One region of the Novosphingobium aeonii genome, then DNA from elsewhere that is predicted to be linked to it. Evidence: riboswitches for the same ligand, from Rfam matches in the RefSeq annotation. Region 1 holds a riboswitch; the other holds the start of a gene.
The links. A riboswitch is a leader RNA that binds a small molecule or an ion and turns the genes downstream of it on or off. The one in region 1 is predicted to bind thiamine pyrophosphate.
Positions count from the first base shown of each region.

Region 2: it holds a riboswitch for thiamine pyrophosphate, as region 1 does, so the genes downstream of both, tenA (thiaminase II) here and ACLIMP_RS08590 (TonB-dependent receptor) in region 1, are expected to answer to the same signal.

Region 1 is NZ_CP176832.1:1,713,750-1,717,696, reverse strand. It holds gene ACLIMP_RS08590 (TonB-dependent receptor) at 1-1,450, opposite strand, end outside; TPP riboswitch at 1,498-1,607, opposite strand; gene ACLIMP_RS08585 (hypothetical protein) at 1,783-2,112, shown strand; gene ACLIMP_RS08580 (DUF6438 domain-containing protein) at 2,469-3,947, shown strand, end outside.
Region 2 is NZ_CP176833.1:1,831,038-1,834,984, forward strand. It holds gene ACLIMP_RS23450 (ABC transporter substrate-binding protein) at 1-995, opposite strand, end outside; gene ACLIMP_RS23455 (ANTAR domain-containing response regulator) at 992-1,573, opposite strand; TPP riboswitch at 1,700-1,822, shown strand; gene tenA (thiaminase II) at 1,878-2,540, shown strand; gene ACLIMP_RS23465 (YbaN family protein) at 2,557-3,105, opposite strand; gene ACLIMP_RS23470 (potassium transporter Kup) at 3,171-3,947, opposite strand, start outside.

The sequences.
Region 1 (3,947 bases):
GGCCGTTGCGCAGCACGTCCACGCCCTTGAAGCCCAGGTCGACGCTCAGGCGCGGCGAAACCGCGATGCTGTCGGCCAGGAAGAAGCCTTTGGTGACGGTGACGGTCCGCGCATTCTCGTAAGCCAGCAGGCGGCCGTCGGCCGTGCGGATCGCCTTGTCCTGATAGCCCCACTGGTCCACCGGATGCCCATCGGCGCCGATCGAGGTGTAGGACTGGGTAACACGGTCGGTCCCGTAATCGAACCAGAGCCCGGCGGTGAGCGTGTGGGCGCCCGCCTGAAGCGTAAGCTTGCTGACATCGCCGACGCGAAGCTGCTTGCCGGTCCAGTTGCCAAGCACGGTGGCCACCCCGTCCACCGCGCCGGGCAGCGCGATCGGCTGGGTCAATTCCTCGGTGCCGAGAAAATTGCCGGTCGTGGCAAGCTGCGTGCCGTAAGGCGCATTGCCGTGGCCGAGCTGGAGATAGGCCGAACTGTCGAACGCCAGGCGATCGCCCAGCTTCAGATGAACCGGCGCCGCCACGTAGAAGTTGCGGAACGGCGCGCGGTAGAGCCTCCAGTAGTTGGTATTGCCCTCGGTGTACTGCCGATCGTAGTTGAAATCGCGGCCGGAGGCTTTCCAGTCGGCCAGCGTGGGGCTCGGATAGCTCGATGTCTTGGCGTCGTTGTACGAGAAGGAGATGCTGGCGCGGTTCCCGTCGCCCCATTCGCGCAGCAGCTTCGCATCGATATGCTGGCGCTTGTCGTATCCGGCGCCCCGCCAGTTGTCCGCGCGGTTGTTCGAATAGGAGACGAAGGCCTTGAGCCCGCTCGCCCCCAGCGTGCCGGTGTCCAGCCGCACGAAAACGCGGCGGGCATCGTAGGAACCGGCAGAAAGATTGACGAGGCCGCCCAGCTCCGATTTCGGATCGTCGAGCGTCAGCGATAGCAGCCCGCCCGCCGCGGCGACGACGGGCGCGTCGATATCGGCGGCCCCTTGCGCCAGCGCGATCTGCCGCACGTTCTCGGCATCGGCGAACTGCGAGGGATAGGCGTAGAAATAGCCGATATCGTTTTGCGGCGCACCTTCCATCACGACGCCGATCTGGTCCTGACCCAATCCGCGCAGGGTCAGGCTGGAACCGGTGGAGAGGCCGTAGGGATCGCTCGAAGACACGTTCGCGCCGGGCAGGAGGTTGACGAGCTGGAACGCATTGAGCGTCGGCGCCTGCTTGAGGATGAAGTCCGCCGAAATGGCGCTTACGGCCTTGGGCGCGGTCTGGTCCGGCAGCAGCCCCTCGGGATCGGGATGCCCGATCACCTGGATGTCGGACGGGCCGGCATCGTCGGCCGCCTCCGCCATCGCCGCGGGCGCGGCCAGCAAGGCCGGCAGAACCAGCGCGGCACCACCGATGCCGGTCAGGCCGCGAAGACAGGAAAAGTTACGGAAATTGGGCAGATTAATGGGCATCGTCTTACTGGGCATCTTCTCGCGTCCACTCCATCTGGAGGGACAACGGACCTGCCGCCAGCCCTCCCTACGCCGGTGTCAACCGGATCAGGTTCAGCGGGTCGTGGTCTGCAGACCACCTCTCAGCCGCGCATAAGCGGCCCCCCGGGGATAGGGCGCCTCTAGGCGGTCAGATGCGGGCTGGGAAGCGTTATTGAGAGCAAGGCACACCATTACCGCCCCACCGGCGTCCACGCGCGAGGATCCTGATCCACAGTCTTGCGGCTCTTTGCCTCCGCGATTTCATCCCGCCGCCCGCGCACGGCCTCGATCTGGCCGGCAGCGTCACGCGCATGGCGACTTTTGCACCGAAGGGCCGCATCGATCTGGCGACGGTCGACAACGAAATCGCCAGACTTGGGCGCCTCTGGTCAGTCAGCAACGCCAGCAATGAGGATAAGCTGGCAGCATTCCTCGACGCGGAAAGACTGGAGGAGATCGATCCCTTTGACCGCGTCCAGCTGGCTTACGTCGTGGACACATGCCGCGAGAGTACCTCCCTGTCCGAAGCCGGACGGCACCTGTTCTCCGCCTCGCGCGCGCGACGCAACAGCACCAACGACGCAGACCGGCTCAGAAAGTATCTGCCTCGCTTCGGATTGGATTTCGCAACAATCCGATAACGCAGGTTAGTGATGCCTGTTCACCGCAGACTAAAACTTAAAAAAACTTGATCTAAATTATGATTGTATAATTAGTCACCCATTGCCAGCATCGTTCCAATGCGACCACGGGATGTCGCCCGCGGCCCCATCAATTCACAACCCTTTTCGGACGATCATCGGTCACCAAGTAAAGTCGATGATTTTCTAACTTAGTATTCTACGGTTTAAGGGGTAGCCTATCAAGCAGAGTTCTGGTGATATGGTCGCCTATCAATACCTTGGGAGAGATGATGAAGGGTGGCCTTGCATGGCGATCAGCAGCGGCACTGTCCCTGCTCTTAGCCTGTTCCGGATCGACGCACGAGGTCGAAAGGGTGGGCATCTACTATCTCCAATCGGAGCGCCTCTCCGGCCCGGAGACGGTCAATGGTTACGGATCAGCCAATGTCGGCGTCCTGGTGACCATTGACGTGAAAGGCCATGTCATCGACGCTCGGGTAGGAGACAACTTCTACAAGCTCGACCCCAAGCCAGCTCTTGAAGCTGCGCGGAAGTGGACATTCAAGCCTCAGTCGTTCGACGGGCATCCTGTCCAGGCAGTTGGCTTCATAACGATCAACTACGAAGCCGCCGAAACTGCTCCTGACCCGAAAGTCCCGTTCCCGGAAGGTAGCCCTCAGGATACCGAGGTTACGCTGCGAAGGACCGCCTGTTACGGATCGTGCCCCGATTATGAGGTTTCGATCAGGGGAGATGGCCGCGTCCGTTTCTCCAGCAATTATCCTCGCTTTCCCGGAAGCGCCGCCGACGTGCATCGTGCATTCAACGGGTACAATGTACTCTGGCCCGGCCCTCATGAAACGAACGTCGAGCCTGAAGCGGCTGCCGCCTTGTTCCAGAAATTTCGAGATGCGCACTTCATGGGGATGAAGCCGGATTACACGGCCGGCGTCACGGATAGTCCGACCTATGAACTCACCCTGAGAGTCGGCACAACCTCCAAGGTGGTGGTCGATTACGTGGGCCGGTCTGTCGGCATGCCTCGGAGCATGACCCAACTCGAGGATGCCGTGGATACTCTGGCTCAGACAGATCGGTGGATTCGGGGCAACGGCGGTACTGTCGCTCTACTCAAGCAGCAGCGGTTCGACTTCACTTCTCAAGCCGGCGCAGACCTCGTTCAAAGTGCCATAAGGCTTGCGCAAGCCTCACTCGGAAGGAATGATCCGACAGACCTTGTCCGAGCTGCTCTTGCCTCCGGAGTTCGTTTGGACGCTCTCATTAAGGCCGGACCGCAGGATAATTCCCCTTCTTCGCTGGCTCTTGGCGTTCTGATCGCCGAATTTGCGGCAGAGAGGGGAGATCAAAAGCTGTTCGACCGGATGGCAAAGCAGGGCTATGTTTCACGGATACCCAAGGCACGGTTGACGGCTCTGCTTGCCGAGGGAGTCGGCTGCAACGCCCCGATAGCTCGGGCCCTGGTGAATGCCGGTGCCGACCCCAAAGGGCAGGATAATGACGGGAATGCCCTGCACATATTTCGCGGAACCTATGGGGCTTGCGGGAAGGCTTCCAGCCGGGACCGTGCTGCAATGGCGCGCACCCTGATCACGCTTGGCGTTCCACTGGAGGGACGCGATAGCCTGGACTGGACTCCGCTCATGGGAACCAGCGATCTGGCGGTGACGAAAGTTCTCATCGAAGCGGGGGCGAAGCTGGACGCCAAGTCCAATGACGGCACCACACCTGTCCTTTCAGTGGATGACGACCGCATCGCACTCACAATGTTGCGGGCAGGCGCCAACCCCCGCGTGAAGGACCCAGACGGAACCCTTCTGGCTGCCGCGAAAAGG
Region 2 (3,947 bases), on a different replicon from region 1:
CCCGCCCTCGCCGCATTCTCGGGCGTATGTTCGACCATGCCCCAGCGCGCGAGTTGCGAATAGATCCACAGCGCCTGGCTGCGCCAGGGAAACGGCGTCGCCTCGCGCGAGAACAGCATGAAATCGGGATTGGAGATCGGCGCATCCCCCGCCCGCGCGACGATCTGCCCGGTCAGCGCGCGCTGGATGAGATCGGCCGGCTGGTCGAGATAGCGGGGATCGGACAGCAGGTGCGCCAGCGCATCGTGGTTCTCCGGCGCATCGCACCACGCGGCGGCCCGCGCCAGCGCGCGCAGCAGCCGGTCGACGGTTTCGGGGTTCTCTTCCAGCCAGTTCTGGCGGAAGGCGAGCACCTTTTCCACGCCGCGGCGCCAGATCCGCTCCCCCACCGCCACGGTTTCGGCAAGGCCCGCCTCGATCGCGGCGCTGCCCCAGGGCTCGCCCGCGATGAAACCGTCGATCTCTGCCGCCAGCAGCGCCTCCACCATCAGCGAGGGCGGCAGCACCCGCAGCACCACGTCCCGGTCGGGATCGACGCCTGCGCTCGCCAGCCAGTAGCGCAGCATGAGCGCATGGCTGGAGAAGCGATGGACCACGCCGATCACCGGCTTGCGGCGCCAGAGGCCGATGGCCCCGGCGAAATCGTGCGCCGTGCCCAGCGGATCGGCGAGGCGGCTGGCCGGATCGGGATAGAGCGCGGCGGCGAAATCCTTCGCCATGACCAGCATGTTGCCATTGACGCCCAGCTTGTAGGGCGCGGCAAGCGCGGCGGGCTGCTGGCTGAGCCCCAGCGTCACCGCGACGGCGAGCGGCGCCAGCATGTGCGCGGCCTGCACCTGCCCATAGACCAGCCGGTCCCGCAAGGTTGCCCAGCTCGTCGTGCGCAGCAGGTCCAGCGCGAGCCCTTCCTCCTCGGCAAACCCTCGTTCCCGTGCGGCGGCAAGCACCGCCACGTCGTTCAGCGGCAGGAAGGCGATGCGCAGGTCCGTCGTCATATTCCGCCTCCCAGCAGGTCGCTGGCGGTGATGAGCGCCTGCGCCACGTCCACGATCTTCTTGCCCTGGTTCATCGCACCCGAGCGCAGCAGCGCATAGGCTTCCTGTTCGGAGAGGCTGCGCTGCGCCATCAGGATCGACTTCGCCCGGTCGATCACCTTGCGGTCGGACAAGGCTGTGCGCGCCTCGTCCAGTTCAGCCTGTATCCGTGCGAAGGCATTGAAGCGCCGCACCGCCAGTTCGAGCACCGGCTTGACCCGTTCCTTGCGGAGCCCGTCGACGACATAGGCCGAAACCCCGGCATCGATGGCCGCACCGATCATCGCCTCGTCCGACTGATCCACGAACATGGCGATCGGCCGGGCGAGCGCGCGGCTGACGGTGAGCATCTCCTCCAGCGTGTCGCGGCTGGGGCTGCCGAGGTCCATCAGGACGACATCGGGCGCCATCCGCTCAAGCCGGGCCACGAAGGCGCCGCGCGGCGGAACGATGTGAATGTCGTCATAGCCCGCATCGCGCAGGCCCTCCTCGAGAACCGTCGCGCGCAGCCCGCTGTCGTCGATGATGACGATTCTCATCGATTCCCCAATTTGATCGAACCCGTGCCCGTGTTTCCCCGCACATCGCCGAGAGCCGGTGCCGCGTCAATCGCCGTCCACCGGCCGTTGACGCGGCTCGCGCCTTTTCCTAGGCCGCCATGACATCTTCAACCCACGGGGTGTCCTGGCGCTGTCAGGGCTGAGAGGCGGATCGGGGCCGTTCCCAGTCCGCAAACCCGCGAACCTGATCCGGCTCATACCGGCGGAGGAATAGGGACATGCACTGCTGCGGCTCGATGACTTTCGCCTTCACGCCGGGCGCCATCTTCAAGGACGAAACGCCATGAGCTTCTGCGACGCCATCTGGGACGAGGTCGCCCCGCTGCGCCGGTCGATCCTCGCGCATCCGTTCCTTGCCGAACTGGCGGGCGGCACGCTGGAGGCGGAGAGCTTCCGCCACTACATCGTGCAGGACAGCCTCTACCTTGCCGAATATGCACGCGTGCTGGCCATCGCGGCCGCCCGCGCGCCCACGGCGGCGGGCCGGCTGGAATTCTCGGACGGTGCCAAAGTGGCGGTGCAGGTCGAGGAAGCGCTGCACCAGGCGTTCTTCGCCCGGTTCGGCGTAACGGCACAGATGGCACAGGACAGCGAAGCGACGCCGGCCTGCCTCGGCTACACCGGCTATCTCGCCACCCTTGCCGCCACGCGCAGTTACGAGGAACTGATCGCGGGCATCCTGCCCTGCTTCTGGGTCTACTGGGAAGTCGGCTGCGACATCAAGCCGCGCGCTGCCTCGCCCAATCCCTATGCGGCATGGATCGACACTTACGCAGCCCCTTCGTTCGGCGAGGCGACCGCGCGCGTGCGCGCCCTGGTGGACGAAGCCGCCGCCAACGCCGCCCCCGCCACCCGCGCCGCCATGGCCACCGCATTCCGCAATGCCACCCGCTTCGAATGGATGTTCTGGGATTCGGCCTATCGCCGCGAGGGCTGGCCGATCTGACGGTTAAGGTCCGGCCTCAGCTCTCGCCGCGCGGTTCGCGGCGCCGGATCACCCAGGTCGCGCAGCCCAGCAGCACCGCCGCCACGCCCAGCGCCGGCAGCGGCCCGGGGCGCGCGATCAGGCAGAACGAGACGAAACCGATGGTCATCCCGGCAAGGGAGGCGATCTTGGCCGGGCGCGGGATCGCCCGCTCCGCCCGCCATGCCCGCAGCCCCGGTCCGAACCGGGGATGATTGAGCAGCCACGCCTCCAGCCGGGGCGAGGACCGCGCGAAGCAGGGCAGCGCCAGGATCATGAAGTCGGTGGTCGGCAGCAGCGGCACGAAGATGCCGATCACCCCGATCCCCACCAGCAGCAGCCCCAGCGCCATCCACGCCAGCCGCGCCGGACGGCCCCGCCGCAGGATCTCGTCGGAGGGCGCCCACACCGGCTGCGGAGACTGGACCGAAGTGGACTGGACCGAAGCGGACTGGACCGAAGCGGACTGGCCCGAAGCAGCGGGCGCCGCGGCAGCCGGATCGGCCGTTTCAGGCGGGGGCGACAGGGTGGAAGAGCTATTCGGCACGGATCACCATGGGCCCGTGCTATCGCAGTTGCGACTAATTCTCAACAGCACAATGGCTTGTGCCGTCAGATTTCAAGCTGGCTGCCCAGTTCGATCACGCGGTTGGTCGGCAGCTTGAAGAACTCCATCGCGCTCTGCGCATTGCGGACCATCGAGGCGAAGAGCTTTTCCCGCCACAGCGCCATGCCGGGTCGGCTCGACGGAATAAGCGTCTGGCGCGAGAGGAAATAACTGGTTTCCATCGGCTTGAACGGGCCGCCCGCGCGGTGCTCGGCGGCAAGCGCGGCGGGAATGTCGGCCTCGTCCATGAACCCGTAGCGCAGGACCATCCGGTAGAATCCCTGCCCGAGATCCTCGACATCGCAGCGATCCTCGGCGCCGACGTGCGGCACCCCGCGATTGGCGACGGTAAGGATCACCACGCGGTCATGGAGGATATGGTTGTGCTTGAGATTGTGCAGCAGGCCCGGCGGCACCCCCTCGACAGAGGAAGCAAGAAACACCGAAGTGCCCGCCACGCGCCTGACCCGCTCGCCCACCGACTTCAGGAAGACCTCGATCGGAATCGAATCCTCGTGCAGCCTCTCGCGCACGAGGCGGCGGCCGGTCGCCCAGGTGGTCAGCAGGGTGAAGACCACCGCCGCGACCAGCAGCGGGAACCAGCCACCATCGGGTATCTTGGTGACGTTGGAAGCGAAGTATAGCCCGTCGATGAAGAGGAAGCCCAGCGTCACCCCGCCGGCCACCAGCGGGTGCCATTTCCACACGGTGAAGGTCAGCACGCCCAACAGGCAGGCGGTGATAAGCATCGTCCCGGTCACCGCGATCCCGTAAGCCGCCGC